DNA from 3 places in the Modestobacter sp. L9-4 genome. Region 1 is predicted to be linked to each of the others. Evidence: riboswitches for the same ligand, from Rfam matches in the RefSeq annotation. Region 1 holds a riboswitch; each other region holds the start of a gene.
The links. Region 1 has a riboswitch for cyclic di-AMP ahead of KUM42_RS02160 (lytic transglycosylase domain-containing protein). Riboswitches for the same ligand answer to the same signal wherever they lie in the genome.
Positions count from the first base shown of each region.

Region 2: another riboswitch for cyclic di-AMP. It lies ahead of KUM42_RS08935 (NlpC/P60 family protein); the one in region 1 lies ahead of KUM42_RS02160 (lytic transglycosylase domain-containing protein).
Region 3: another riboswitch for cyclic di-AMP. It lies ahead of KUM42_RS20225 (transglycosylase family protein); the one in region 1 lies ahead of KUM42_RS02160 (lytic transglycosylase domain-containing protein).

Region 1 is NZ_CP077800.1:450,093-455,058, reverse strand. It holds gene KUM42_RS02180 (Dyp-type peroxidase) at 1-373, opposite strand, end outside; gene KUM42_RS02175 (cupin domain-containing protein) at 410-802, opposite strand; gene KUM42_RS02170 (universal stress protein) at 1,017-1,559, shown strand; gene KUM42_RS02165 (methyltransferase) at 1,565-2,212, shown strand; cyclic di-AMP (ydaO/yuaA leader) riboswitch at 2,366-2,519, shown strand; gene KUM42_RS02160 (lytic transglycosylase domain-containing protein) at 2,537-3,547, shown strand; gene KUM42_RS02155 (YceI family protein) at 3,640-4,239, shown strand; gene KUM42_RS02150 (VOC family protein) at 4,317-4,802, shown strand; gene KUM42_RS02145 (FMN reductase) at 4,789-4,966, opposite strand, start outside.
Region 2 is NZ_CP077800.1:1,895,586-1,900,551, reverse strand. It holds gene KUM42_RS08950 (YhjD/YihY/BrkB family envelope integrity protein) at 1-641, opposite strand, end outside; gene KUM42_RS08945 (GNAT family N-acetyltransferase) at 701-1,162, opposite strand; gene KUM42_RS08940 (hypothetical protein) at 1,171-1,710, opposite strand; cyclic di-AMP (ydaO/yuaA leader) riboswitch at 1,863-2,033, shown strand; gene KUM42_RS08935 (NlpC/P60 family protein) at 2,050-3,270, shown strand; gene KUM42_RS08930 (DUF3817 domain-containing protein) at 3,417-3,764, shown strand; gene KUM42_RS08925 (serine hydrolase) at 3,774-4,966, shown strand, end outside.
Region 3 is NZ_CP077800.1:587,507-592,472, forward strand. It holds gene glgX (glycogen debranching protein GlgX) at 1-1,035, shown strand, start outside; gene treY (malto-oligosyltrehalose synthase) at 1,032-3,359, shown strand; cyclic di-AMP (ydaO/yuaA leader) riboswitch at 3,743-3,904, shown strand; gene KUM42_RS20225 (transglycosylase family protein) at 3,908-4,666, shown strand; gene treZ (malto-oligosyltrehalose trehalohydrolase) at 4,846-4,966, shown strand, end outside.

The DNA.
Region 1 (4,966 bases):
CGCGGCCGACGGCGGCCACCCCGGCCAGCGCGGCGAGCACCTGGCGGGCGTTGTCGAACACCGCCGTCCGGTCGCCGCCGGCGATCCACACCCACGCGTCGTGCTGGGTGGCCGGCATCCGGTAGCCGCCGGCACCGACGAGGTCCTCGGTCCAGCTCGCCGCGTCGGCGGGGGCGTCGGTGGGGGAGACCTGCGCCCACAGCTCGGGGCGGAAGCCCACCACGACGTTCACCCCGCCGACGGAGGACAGCGGCCCGGTGAGGCCGGCGACGGCCCGCACGAGCTCCTCGCCCGTGCGGTCCGGCTCCAGGTCGAGCTCGAGGTAGCAGTGCTCGGGGGTGCCGAGGGCGAAGATGCCGGGCTGGGCGGTCACCCGACCAGCCTGCCCTGTCCGCTCCCGGCGCCCGCGTCAGCCCTGGGTCGGCGGCTCGTCCTTGCCGGCCTCCTCGAGCGCGTCGGCCTCCTCCTTGGTCTTGTGCACGGCCTTGGGGGCGTGCTCGGCCGGGCCGTAGACCGTGTACAGCACCAGCGGGTTGACGCCGGTGTTGAGGAAGTTGTGCTTCTTGCCGGCCGGGACGACGACCAGGTCGCCCTGCGCCACGTTCTTCTTCTGGCCGTTGACGATCGCCTGGCCGGTGCCGCTGACGAAGGTGAGGATCTGGTCGACCTCGTGGATCTCCTCGCCGATCTCGCCGTCGACGGGGATGGTCATGATCACGAGCTGGGTGTGCTCGCCGGTCCAGAGGACCCGCCGGAAGTCGGCGCTCTGCTCGGCGACGGTGGCGATGGTGAAGTGCTCCATGGACCTCGTCCTCCTCCTCGGTGCGGGCGGCAGGGGCTGCCGCCGGTCGATCCCCAGTCAAGAGCACCGGAGGCCCGCGCGCGATCCGAGGTGATCTTCGCGGCCGCCACCACCTGCGGGCGCTGGTGTCGGTGCGGTAGGACAGGCTGTGCGGGCCAGGGCGTCCTGGCGTCCGGCAGCGGCCGGGCAGGTGCACCGGACACAGGAGGACGTCGTGAGCGAGCAGGCAGCTGCTGGACCCCAGGCCGAGCGGGACGAGGCGGCCGCCGAGCTGACCGTCGCCGACAACGAGGCGGTCTCCTCGCGGGCGGTCGTCGCCGGTGGCGTGGTCGTCGGCCACGACGGCTCCGACCACGCCCGCGACGCGCTGGTCTGGGCGGCCACGCTGGCCGAGCGCGCGTCCTGGCCGCTGCACGTCGTGCGCGCCTGGCGGATCGCCACCGCGCCGCAGCCGGCCAGCTGGGAGCCCGGCTTCGTGCCGCCCATCACCGACTACGAGGCCGCCGTGCAGGCCGACCTCGAGGCCGACGTCGCCGAGCTGCTGGGCGCCGAGCGCGCCGCCGGCGTCACCTGTCACGTGGTGCACGCCGCGCCCGCGCAGGCGCTGATCGAGGCCGCGGAGGGTGCGGACCTGCTGGTCGTCGGGGCCCGTGGCCGCGGCGGCTTCGCCGGGCTGCTGCTCGGCTCGGTCAGCGACCAGGTCACCCGGCACGCCCCGTGCGCGGTGACCGTCGTCCGCGACGGCGGCGAGGACTGACCGGGATGCCGGAGCCGCGCGAGGTCTCGCCGGAGTTCCTGCGGGCGCACACCACGCCGGCCCGGCCCACGCTGGTGCCCGAGGTGCAGCTGCTCGTCGCCGACGACGTCGTCGCGCTCTGGGAGGCCATGGAGACCGAGGGCGGCGGCGCCGGCCAGGACCCGCCGTTCTGGGCCGCCGCATGGCCCGGCGGGCAGGCGCTGGCCCGGCACGTGCTCGACCACCCCGAGCTCGTCGCCGGGCGCCGCGTGCTCGACCTCGGCGCCGGCAGCGGGCTGGTCGCCGTCGCGGCGCTGCTCGCCGGGGCGACCGCGGTCGTGGCCAGCGACATCGACCCCTACTCGCACACCGCGATCGCACTCAACACCGAGCTCAACGGGGTCACCGGGGTCGAGGTCGTGGGCGACGTGCTGGGCGAGGACCCGCCCGAGGTGGACGTCGTCCTGGCCGGGGACGTCTGTTACGACCGGGACATGACCGCCCGCGTGCTGCCCTTCCTGGGCACCGCCTGGCTGCGCGGCGCCACGGTGTTCCTCGGCGACCCCGGGCGCGCCTACGTGCCCAAGGAGGGCCTGCTCTCCCAGGCCGTGTACGACGTGCCGGACGCCGACGGGGGTGAGATGCGGCGGACGACGGTGTGGCGACTGCCCTGAGCCGTCGGTCACACGCGCCCCACTGGCCCGTGCGCGACCTGGTCAAACGTGGCAGAACCCGACAAATCTGCCGCCGGGGATTGTCACGGCCACGTCACGGCCTCTACCTTGGCCGAGTCCGGTCGGACGTCAGGTCCCCACCCGGGGAGCCCGCGCCGGATGCCGCCGAGTCGCTGTCCGCAGGCGATCCGGGGACCCACCGCAGCACTGGGGTGAATCTCGCTCCGGGCCTCCCCGCCCGGAGCGCGTAGGGCGCCTTCCCGCCCGAATCCGTCAGCTAACCCGGTAGGCGGCCGCGGAAGACCAACGGAGCCCACCCCCTCGATGTCCCGTCGTACCACCGCGCGCGCCCAGGACCAGCAGGCTCCCGCGACCGACGTCCTCGACCTCCCGGCCACCGCCGTGCTGGCCGCCCCGGCAGTCGCGCCGCGTACCGACCGGCGGCTGGGCCCCGCGGGGCTGCGCCGCCCCGCGCTCTACGCCGCCGTCGCCGCGGCCGGCGCGATCATGGTCGGCGTCCTCACCGCCGGTCAGCACGACGCCCTGGCCGACGCGCCCGCCGAGCCGGTGAGCGTCGCGGCGCAGCTCGGGCTCAGCGCCCAGCAGGCCGACCTGACCGTGTCGCAGGGGCAGGTCGGGCAGCGCCTCGAGGCGCTCGCCGGCAACCGCAGCCAGCGCGAGGCCGAGCAGGCCGCCGCCGCCCAGGTGCAGGCCGCCGCCGACCAGGCCGTGCTCGACGCCAAGGCGGCGGAGGAGGCCAAGGCAGCGGAGGAGGCCAAGGCGGCGGAGGAGGCCAAGGCGGCGGAGGAGGCCAAGGCGGCGGAGGAGGCCAAGGCGGCCCAGGAGGCCCAGGCCAAGGCCGAGGCCGACGCGAAGGCCGAGGCCGACGCGAAGGCGGCAGCCGAGGAGGCCGCCGCCGCGAAGGCAGCAGCCGCCGAGAAGACGACGTCGTCGTCGAAGAAGAGCGCCCCCGCGGCCGAGACCGCCGCGGACACGGCCGAGGACACCGCCGCGGACACCCCGGCCGCCACGTCCTCGGGACGGTCGGGCTCCTTCCAGGACTACGCGCTGGACCAGCTCGGCGGTGACAGCCGCGAGTTCGGCTGCCTGGAGAACCTGTGGGGCAAGGAGAGCGGCTGGAACCCCAGCGCCCAGAACCCGCGCAGCACCGCCTACGGAATCCCGCAGTTCCTCGACTCGACCTGGAAGAGCACGGGGATCGCCAAGACCTCCGACGGCTACCGGCAGATCGACGCTGGCCTGGTCTACATCGACTCCCGCTACGGTTCGCCCTGCGGCGCCTGGTCGCACTCGAAGTCCACCGGCTGGTACTGACCCCACCTCGGGACGAGGCCCCCTCTTCCTGACGCTGCGGTGGTCGGGCAGTATCGAGCGGTTCGACCACCCAGACCACAGGAGCGCACAACGTGGGCAAGCACCGTGCAGCCGAGGGACAGGTGTCGGACTTCGACGCCGCCACCAGTGCCCTGGCCGACGTCACCGGCGACTACACGGTCGACGTCGCACACACCCGGATCGGCGTCCGCGCCCGGCACGCGATGGTGACCACCGTCCGCGGTGCCTTCACCGAGTTCTCCGGCACCGCGCACCTGGACACCGCGCACCCGATCGCCAGCAGCGTCGACCTGCGCATCGCCACCGCCAGCATCGACACCGGCACCCCCGACCGCGACGCGCACCTGCGGTCGGCGGACTTCCTCGACGTCGAGCAGTACCCGGAGATGCGCTTCGCCTCCACCGAGGTCGAGCAGGTCGACGACGAGGTCTACCGGGTGACCGGCGACCTCACCATCAAGGACGTCACCCGGTCGGTCTCGATCGACTTCACCCTCACCGGCTCGGCCCAGGACCCGTTCGGCAACACCCGGGTGGGCTTCGAGGGCGCACTGGCGATCAAGCGCAGCGACTGGCAGCTGACCTGGAACGCGGTGCTGGAGACCGGCGGCGTGCTGGTCAGCGACCGGGTACAGATCGAGTTCGACGTCTCGGCGATCAAGGTCGGCTGACGACCGGCGCGGACGGGCGATGAGTTCGGCCTCCGCGGGTGGTCTCCTCCTCACACACCCTGAGGAGAGGACCCACCATGCCCGTCCAGACACCCTGCCTGTGGTTCGACGGCGACGCCGAGCAGGCCGCGACCTTCTACACGTCGGTGTTCCCGAACTCGGCGGTGACCGACGTCCGCCGCAACCCCGACGGGTCGGCGCTCGTCGTCGAGTGGACCCTCGACGGCCAGCCGTACATGGGGCTGAACGGTGGTCCGGGGCAGTCGGCCTCCTGGGCGCTGAGCCTCTCGATCTCCTGCACCGACCAGGCGGAGGTCGACCACTACTGGGACGCGCTGTCCGAGGGGGGCGAGGAGAGCATGTGCGGCTGGCTGCGGGACCGCTTCGGGTTCTGGTGGCAGGTGGTGCCGACCCGGCTGGTCGAGCTGGTGACCGACCCCGATCCCGACCGTGCGCGCCGGGCGCAGCAGGCCATGCTCGGCATGCACCGGATCGTCGTCGCTGAGCTGGAGGCGGCGGCCGACGACGCGGCCGCCGCCCCCGCGGGGGTCACTGCCCCCTGAGCAGGTCCTCGAACGAGGTCGTCGGGTCGGCGAACGGGTCGGCGGGCCGGCTGCTCACCGGCTGCCCGGCGACCAGCCCGGCCAGCTCGCCGGCGGCCCGCTCGATGCGGGAGGCCAGCGTCTGGTCCACCCCGCCGCCGGCCCAGTCGTCGGCGGCGGCGAAC
Region 2 (4,966 bases), 1.4 Mb from region 1:
AAGCCCGACAGGGAGCCCGCGGTGAACAGGGCGCCGACCACGACGGCCCGCCACCGCAGCCGGCCGGCCGCGACCACCCGAAACACCCAGACAAGCGGCAGGGTGAGGGCGAACAGCACCGAGTAGTAACCGGCGAAGAACCCGCCGACGGTCGCGCCGAACCCCGGCGTGTCGGCCAGCCGGGCCAGCAGCCGGGCGACCAGCAGCAACGGGTAGAGCAGCAGCGGCGCGAGCACCAGCAGCGGCAGCGACGCCAGCCGGCCGCGCCAGGCGGTGAACCGGTCGTGCGCGGGGCTGAAGCGCAGCAGCGCCCGGCGCACGCCCTCGCCGTAGAGGGAGATCGGCAGCAGGGTCAGCAGCGCCCCCACCACGCTGAGCTGGGTGCCGGCGTCGGCGAGCCGGGCGACCGCGGCGGGCGCCCCCAGCTCGGTCGGCAGCACCGAGGCCAGCTGCCCGGTGAGGGTGCGCACCCGGTCGCCGCCGGCGACCCAGCTGGTCAGTCCCAGCGACAGCACCAGCGCCGGGACGACGGCGATCCCGGCGTAGAAGGTGAGCCCGGCGGCGATCAGCGCGGTGTCCCGCCCCGCGAGCCGGTCCCGCATGGTGGCCAGCAGGCCGCGCGCCTCTCTCGCCACCTGCACCCGCCCATGTGACCAGGTACAGGCCGGTCGCGCCCGCCAGGGCGGCTGTGAGTCCGCGCTCAGGTCAGGTCGCGGGCGAAGAAGAGGGAGTGCGTGGCGTCCGGGTGGCCGACGTAGTGCCCGAAGGCGCCGACCGGCGCGTAGCCGGCCGCGGTGTAGAGCCCGACGGCCTCCGGCTGCCGGGGCCCGGTCTCCAGCCGCAGCGTGGTCCAGCCGCGGGCCCGCGCCTCGGCCTCCAGCCCGGCCAGCACCAGCCGGGACACCCCGCGTCCCCGGGCGGCCGGGACGACGTACATCCGCTTCACCTCGGCCGCGCCGGGCTCCAGCGCCCGCAGCGCACCGCAGCCGATCGGCGTCCCGTCGTCGTCGCGGGCGACCAGGACGACGGCGACGTCGCCGGCCGACGGGGGCACCCCGGGCTCGCCCTTGCCGTCGTAGCGGATGCGCAGCTCGTCCTGCTGGGCGGTGGCGAGCTGCTGGACGACGGGGTCGTCCCAGGCAGCGGGGGAGAGGCTCGGCACGGGCCCGATCATGGCGGCCCGGGCTGCACCTGCTGCAGCAGCCCCCAGACGAACTGCGCCCGGACGCCGGCCACGTGCACCTCCCAGCGGCTGGCCACCCGGGGGTCGACCTGCACCGCGCCGGGCAGCGCGGCCACGTCGCCGACCGTGTGCTCCCACACCCGCAGGTCACCGGCCGTCGCCGCGGGCAGCGGCGACCCGGCCGCGCGCACCAGCTGCTCGCCGAGCACCGGGCCCCCGGGCAGGGAGACCACCTCCCAGCGCAGCTGCGGCCACAGCGGCAGCGCCCAGCGGCGGACGACGAGGGCCACGTCGCCCCAGAGGCGCTCCTCACACTCCTCGGTCGGACCGAGGACGGCGCTCCGCAGCGACACGCCGCGCGGCCCCGCCGCGGAGTGCTGCAGCGCCTGCCACCGGCGGTGCGCCTCGCGGGCCTCCGCGCGGTCGGCGTCCAGTCGGACGAGCGCGCCGGTGACCAGGTCAGGCCGCGAGTCGGCCATCCGGCGCAGCAGCACGAGGCAGAACTCCCGCCGCCCGAGGCCACGCATCCGGCGAGCCTGTCACGCCCGGTGAGCGTGTCCGTGCACTCGCCAGGAGTTTCTGCACAAATCGGGCCCGACCGTTTGTCATCTCCCCATCACACGCTTACGGTGGGCGACGGTCCGGACGGGCACCTCAGCCCCCTCCCGGGGAGCGACCGCCTGGACCGCCGCCGAACCACAGCGGCCCGTGCAGCACTGCGGGCCAGTGGACCGGGGACCCACCGCAGCACTGGGGTGAAGCTCCACGCGACCCGTACGGGCCGTGCGGAGCCGGGCGTCTTCCCGCCCGAACCCGTCAGCTAACTCGGTAGGCGGCGAGTGGAAGAAAGGAAACACCCGCCTCACATGGCGAGTTCGCTCAGCTCTGCCCGCCGTCGGTCCACGACCGCCGTCCTGATCTCGCTGGCCGCCGCCGGCGTCGTCTCCCTCACCTCCCTTCCCGCGTCGGCCGCGCCCGAAACGCCGGCCAGCTCGCAGGAGGCCGCGGCCCTCGTCGCCGCCCGTGGTCACGACCTCGAGGTCGTCACCGAGCAGTTCAACGACGCCCGTGTGCAGCTGGCCGACCAGCAGGCCGCCGCCGAGCAGGCCGCCGCCAAGGTCGCCGACGCCGACGCCGCGGTGGGCAGTGCCCGCGACAAGGTCACCGAGGTGGCCCGCAGCGCCTACACCGGCGACCGCCTGGACACCCTGCAGGCCATGCTGACCAGCACCTCCGCCGACGAGATGATCGACCGCGTCGGCACGCTGGGCACCATCGCCGACCACAACAACGCGGTCCTCGGCGAGGCCGAGCAGGCCACCCAGGCCGCCGCCCAGGCGAAGGCCGACGCCGACTCCGCCGCTGCCGCCGCGCAGGCGCAGGTCGAGGAGGTCGCCCGCCAGCAGGCCGACCTGCAGTCCCAGATCGACCAGTACAAGGCCGACTTCGACCGGCTCACCGCCGAGGAGCAGGAGCGGGCCCGCAAGCTCGCCGAGGAGCAGGCCGCAGCTGCTGCTGCCGCTGCGGCCCGCGAGGCCGCCGCTGCCGAGGCCGCCCAGGCAGCGCAGGCCGCCCAGGCCGAGCAGGCCTCCAGCGCTGCGCCGGCCACCGCTGCCGCCGCCGAGCGTCAGGCGCCCGCGGCGTCCCGGGCCACCCGGTCCGCCGCCGCCCCGGCAGCCCCGGCCGCCCCGGCGGCTCCCGCCCCGGCCGAGGACGCGGCTCCCGTCGCCGCCAGTGGTGCCGCTGGCACCGCCGTCGCGGCGGCCATGGCCAAGCGCGGCTCGCCCTACGTCTGGGCCGCCGCCGGCCCGAGCTCGTTCGACTGCTCAGGTCTGGTGCAGTACGCCTACGCCGCCGCCGGCGTCTCCCTGCCGCACTCGAGCAAGGCGCAGGCCTCCATGGGCCGCGCGGTCTCCCGCGGCGACCTGCAGCCCGGCGACCTGATCGCCTTCGGCAGCCCCGTCTACCACATCGGCATCTACATCGGGGGCGGGCAGATGGTGCACGCCCCGACGTCCGGTGACGTGGTCAAGGTCGCCAGCATCGACGCCGTCGGTGGCATCACCGCGATGCGCCGCCTCGGCTGACCCGACCCGCTGTTCCCGGTGCCCCGGTCGCCTGCTGGCGACCGGGGCACCGGTGCGTCCGGGGTGCTCCACGAGGCCGTCGCCGCGGGGCGCACAGGCAGCCCGGGCAGGATGTGCCCGACCGACCGCTGGACCCGAGGAGTGCCGTGCCCGCCGCCCTGACCGACCCGCGCACCGTCGCCCGCGCCTTCCGCGTCGTGGCCGTCGCCGAGGCGGTGAGCTGGGTGCTGCTGCTGGCCGGGATGTTCGTCAAGTGGGTGCTGAAGACCTCCGAGGTCGGCGTCCAGCTCGCCGGCCCGGTGCACGGCGTGGTGTTCCTCGCCTACGTCGCCACGACCCTGCTGGCCTGGCGGGTGCTGCGCTGGTCGCCGAACACCACGGCCCTGGCGCTGCTGGCCTCGCTGCCGCCGCTGTGCACCGTGGTGTTCGAGCGCTGGGCGCAGCGCACCGGCCGGCTGCCGCTGGGGGAGACCGCGTCGGTCCGGGCTGGCTAGCCTGCGGGGATGGTCGAACCGGTGCTCCCGTCCACCGCCCGTGCCCTGCTGGCCCGCACCGCCCGCGTGCAGCGCGACGGCCGGGCGCCGGGCCTCGTCGCCGGCGTCGTCCGCGACGGTGGGCTGGCCTGGTCCACCGGGCGCGGTGACGTCGCCGAGCCGCACGAGGACGTCCAGCACCGGCTCGGCTCGATCAGCAAGACGGTCACCGCGCTGGTGGTCATGCGGCTGCGCGACGAGGGCCTGCTCGGCCTCGACGACCCGCTGGAGCGGCACGTGCCCGGCACCCCGCTGGGGGAGCGCACCGTGGGCCAGCTGCTGTCGCACCTGGCCGGCGCGGGGTCCGAGAGCCCCGGCGGCTGGTGGGAGCGCGTGCCCGGCGGCTCGCTGGAGGACCTGCGGCTCACCGGTGACGACGTCGTCCTGGGGGCGGCCCGGCGCTTCCACTACTCGAACCTGGGCTACGGCCTGCTCGGTGAGCTCGTCGCCCGGCACCGGCAGCGCCCCTGGGCCGACGCCGTCCGGGACGAGGTGCTGCTGCCCCTGGGCATGACCCGCACGACGCCCCGGCCCAGCGGACGCGCGGCGGTGGGCGCCGCGGTGCACCCGTGGGCCGACGTGGTGCTGCCCGAGCCCGAGCACGACGCCGGGGTGATGGCCGCGGCCGGCCAGCTGTGGGCCACGCTCGCCGACCTGGCCCGGCTCGCCGCCTTCCTGATCGGCGACACCGGGGACGTGCTGTCGGCGGCGACGCTGGAGGAGATGACGGTGCCCGCCGGCGTCGACTCCTCGGCGCCGGGCTGGTCGGCCTACGGGCTGGGCCTGCAGGTGCTGCGCGTCGACGGCCACGTGCTGGTCGGGCACGGCGGGTCGATGCCGGGGTTCCTGGCCGGGGTGTTCGTCGACCGGCTCGAGCAGATCGGCGCCGTGACGCTGGCCAACACCACCAGCGGCCTGGACCCGCTGGTGCCCGGGCTGCTCGCGGACCTGCGCACCGCCGAGCCGCGCGTGGTGGACGCCTGGACGCCGTCGGCGCCGGCACTGCCGCTGGACCTGCTCGGCGTCTGGTTCTGGGGGCCGGCGCCGTACGTGCTGCGCGCGCAGGCCGGTGGGCTGCTGCACCTGGGGCCGCTGCCCGGCCGTGGTGGGCGGGCCAGCCGGTTCGCCCCGCGCCCCGACGGCACGTGGGTCGGGCTGGACGG
Region 3 (4,966 bases), 140 kb from region 1:
TCGGCGTTCTTCGACCTGGTCCACCAGGACCCGATCGTCAGCCAGGTCAAGCTCATCGCCGAGCCCTGGGACATCGGTGACGGCGGCTACCAGGTCGGCAACTTCCCCGCGCTGTGGACGGAGTGGAACGGCAAGTACCGCGACACCGTCCGCGACTTCTGGCGGGGCGAGGACGCCACGATCGGCGAGTTCGCCGCGCGCATCTCCGGCTCGGCCGACCTCTACCAGGGCTCGGGCCGCCGCCCCGTGGCGAGCATCAACTTCGTCACCGCCCACGACGGCTTCACCCTCAACGACCTCGTGTCCTACAACGAGAAGCACAACGAGGCCAACGGCGAGGACAACAACGACGGCGAGAGCCACAACCGCAGCTGGAACGGTGGCGTCGAGGGCGAGACCGACGACCCGGAGATCCTCGCGCTGCGGGCGCAGCAGCGGCGCAACTTCATCGCCACGCTGATGCTGAGCCAGGGCGTGCCGATGCTGCTGCACGGTGACGAGCTGGGCCGCACCCAGGGCGGCAACAACAACGGCTACTGCCAGGACGACGAGATCACCTGGATCGACTGGGAGAACATCGACGAGGGCCTCCTCGAGTTCACCAAGCTGGTCACCAAGCTGCGCACCGACCACCCGACGTTCCGCCGCCGGCGGTTCTTCCACGGTCGCCCGGTGCGCCGCGAGGAGGGCGACCCCGTCCAGGACATCGCCTGGCTGACCCCGGCCGGTGAGCTGATGAGCGACGAGGACTGGGACGCCGGCTACGCGAAGTCGATGGCCATGTACCTCAACGGCCACGGCATCCGCGAGACCGACGAGCGCGGCGAGGACCTGGTCGACGACTGCTTCGTGCTGGCCTTCAACGCCCACCACGAGCCGATCGAGTTCACCATGCCCAGCGACGACTACGCCGCCGGCTGGACCGTCGTGGCCGACACCGCGGAGCTGGAGGAGGTCGAGCCGGTGACCGTCAAGGCCGGCGAGACCCTCACCGTCGCCGCCCGCGCCACCGTCGTCCTGCAGGCCCAGGCGTGACCGGGCCGGCCACCGACGCGAACCGGCGGCGTTCGGTGCCCGCGGGCACCTACCGGCTGCAGGTGACCGCCGACTTCACCCTCGACGACGCCGCGGCGGTGGCCGGCTACCTGGCCGACCTGGGCGTCACCCACGCGTACTCCTCGCCGCTGCTGCGTTCGGCGGCGGGGAGCACGCACGGGTACGACACCACCGACCACGCGCACATCGACGAGCCGCGCGGCGGGCAGGCCGGCTTCGACCGGTTCGTCGCGCAGCTCCACGAGCACGGCCTCGGTCTGGTGCTGGACCTCGTCCCCAACCACATGGGCGTGGCCGACGCGCACGAGTCCGGCTGGTGGTGGGACGTGCTGCAGCACGGCCGCGACAGCGCGCACGCCGACGCCTTCGACATCGACTGGGACTTCGGGGGCGGGAAGATCCGCATCCCGACCCTGGGCAGTGCCGACGACGTCTCCGCGCTGGAGGTGGTCGACGGGGAGCTGCGGTACTACGACAACCGCTTCCCCATCGCCCCGGGCACCGAGCACGGCACCCCGCAGGAGGTGCACGGCCGGCAGCACTACGAGCTGGTCGACTGGCGCCGCGCGGACGACCAGCTCAACTACCGCCGGTTCTTCGCCATCAACACCCTCGCCGGCCTGCGGGTGGAGGACCCGGAGGTCTTCCGGGCCACCCACGCGCTGATCGTGCAGCTGGTGGAGAACGGCTCGGTCGACGCACTGCGGATCGACCACCCCGACGGCCTGGCCGACCCCAAGGGCTACCTGGACCGCCTCGCCGACGCCACCGGCGACCGGTGGACCGTCGTGGAGAAGATCCTGGAGCCGGGCGAGGAGATGCCCGACTCCTGGAAGACCGCCGGGACGACGGGCTACGACGCGCTGTCCGAGGTCGACGAGGTGCTGGTGGACCCGGCCGGCGAGGCGGCGTTCACCGCCCTGGACAGCGAGCTGGCCGGGCACCCGGTCGACTACGCCCAGCTGGTCCACGACTGCAAGCGCGAGGTCACCGACGGCATGCTCGGCTCGGAGGTGGCCCGGCTGCAGCGCATCGTCGGCGACCTGACCGGTGTGCCGGCCGACCAGGTGACCGAGGGCCTGGCCGAGCTGCTGGCCAGCTTCCCGGTCTACCGCAGCTACCTGCCCGACGGCCGCCCGTACCTGGACGAGACGGTGGCGGCGGTCAAGGCCCGCCGGCCGGAGCTCGCCGCCGCCGTCGACGCCCTGCACCCGCTGCTGGGCAGCGCCGGCACCGAGCTGGCCACCCGGTTCGAGCAGACCTCGGGCCCGGTCATGGCCAAGGGCGTGGAGGACAGCGCCTACTACCGGTGGGCGCGGTTCGTCATGCTCAACGAGGTCGGCGGTGACCCGGCCGAGTTCGGGACGACGGTCGCCACCTTCCACGAGGCGCAGCAGCGCCGCGCGGAGCGCCGCCCGGCGTCGATGACCACGCTGTCGACGCACGACACCAAGCGCAGCGAGGACGTGCGCAGCCGCCTGGCCGTGCTGGCCGAGCTGCCCGAGGAGTGGGCGCAGCTGGTGCGGGGCCTCATCGCCCGGCACCCGCTGGCCGACGCCTCACTGGCGCACCTGGTGTGGCAGAACCTCATCGGTGCGTGGCCGCTGTCGAGGGAGCGGGCGCACGCCTACGTGGAGAAGGCGGCCCGTGAGGCCGGCACCTCGACCACCTGGACCAACCCGGTGCAGGAGTTCGAGGACCAGCTGCACGCGCTGGTCGACGCCGCCTTCGACGACGCCACCACGAACGCCGAGATCACCGCGTTCGTGCAGCGGATCGCACCGCTGGGGTACAGCAACTCGCTGTCCCAGAAGCTGCTGCAGCTGACCATCGCCGGGGTGCCCGACGTCTACCAGGGCACCGAGCTGTGGGACTTCTCCCTGGTCGACCCGGACAACCGCCGTCCGGTCGACTACGACCAGCGCCGCGAGCTGCTCGCCCGGCTGGACGGCGGCTGGGTGCCCGAGGTCGACGAGACCGGTGCGGCCAAGCTGCTGGTGGTCTCCCGCGCCCTGCGGCACCGCCGTGACCACCCGGAGGCCTTCGCCGGGTACGCCCCGGTGACGGCCAGCGGCACGGCGGCCGACCACGTGGTGGCCTTCGACCGCGGTGGCGTCGTCACCGTCGCCACCCGGCTGCCGGCCCACCTGGCGGAGACCGGCTGGGGCGACACGACCCTGCCGCTGCCCACGGGCGCGTGGCGGGACCTGCTGACCGGCGCCCGGGTCGTCTCCGACGCCTCCGGGGTGCAGCTGTCCGAGCTGCTGTCCGCCCTCCCTGTGGCGCTGCTCGTCCGCGACTGACGCACGGTCCTGCGGTCCCTCCGGGCACAGGGCGTCACCGGCCCCCTCGACCACCCGGTCGAGGGGGCCGGTGTGCGTCCTGACGTCCCCCTGGTGGCGGCACCACCGGTCGTGGACGGTCGGGCACCCACCCCCGACCGGTGGTGCGGACCCCGGTGTCAACCCGTGTTCCCACCGGTGTGTCGACAGGTCGACCTGTCGACAGTGCGTAACGAAATGGTCTCGGAGGGCGTTGGACGGTGCGCATGTCGTCACATTTCCGCCGCGACGCGCCGTCGATCCGCGACACGCCGCTCGCCAGTTGGCAGTTGTCCACCTACCGTCGTCCTCGCGTTCGGGCCTTCCTGGCCGAGCGCGGCACCGGACCGCTCAGCCCCGTCCGCCGGTGACCTCAACCAGACCCTTCCGGACGGGGGCGGGGGACCCACATCCGACGCGCCGCCCATCCAGCGCCGCGCGTCTACGGGGTGAAGCCGCAGATCTGCGGCCGGGCACCGATCGCCCGAACCCGACAGCTCACCTCGCAGGCGGTGATCGGAGGAACACGCATGTCCAAGCACTCTCAGCCCCGTCACGCCCTCGCTCGTCGCGTCCTGCGCGGCGGTGTGGTCACCGTCGGGGCCGCCGCTGTCGGCCTCGGTGCCACCGTCGGCATCGGGACGGCGACGGCATCCGCCGCCGAGCACGACTGGAGCGGCGTCGCTGCCTGCGAGTCCGGCGGCAACTGGAGCATCAACACCGGCAACGGCTACTACGGCGGCCTGCAGTTCAACCAGGGCACCTGGGCCGCCTACGGCGGCACCGCCTACGCCCCGCGCGCCGACCAGGCCTCCGCCGGTGAGCAGATCGCCGTGGCCGAGAAGGTCCTCGCCGGCCAGGGTGTCGGCGCATGGCCGACCTGCGGCAAGCGCCTGACCGGCGGCAGCACCGCCGTCCCGGCCGAGCAGAAGGCCGCCCCGGCTCCGAAGGCCGCCCCCCAGGCCGCCGCCCCGGCTCCGAAGGCCGCCGCTCCCAAGGCCGCCCCGGCGCCGAAGGCCGCTGCCCCCAAGGCCGCCCCGGCGCCGAAGGCCGCTGCTCCCAAGGCTGCCGCCAAGGCTGCCGCCGCGCGGGAGACCACGGCCGCCACCCGCTCCACCCGTCAGGCGCCGGCCGCGACCGCAGCCGGCAACTACACGGTGAAGCCGGGCGACACCCTGAACAAGATCGCGGCCGCCAACGGCACCAGCTGGCAGTCGCTGTACGCCAAGAACCGCGGCATCGTCAGCAACCCGAACCTGATCTTCGTCGGTCAGCTGCTCGCCGTCTGATCCACCCCGGGGCTCGCCCCGGACCCGCACGGCACGAACGGCCGGGCACCCCAGCGTGGGGGTGCCCGGCCGTTCGCCGTCCCGGGGCGGGTGACGGGTGCGACGGTTCGCCAGCCGCCTGGGCGGGCATGATCGATCCGCTCTCCCACTCCCCCCGCACCACCGCCCGGAGGTCCTCCATGCCCCAGCCCGTCGAGTTCTCCGTCTGGGCTCCGCTCCCCGAGCGGGTCCGCCTCTCCCTCGACGGGCAGGTGCACGACATGCAGCGGGACGACGCCGGCTGGTGGCGCGTGACCGCAC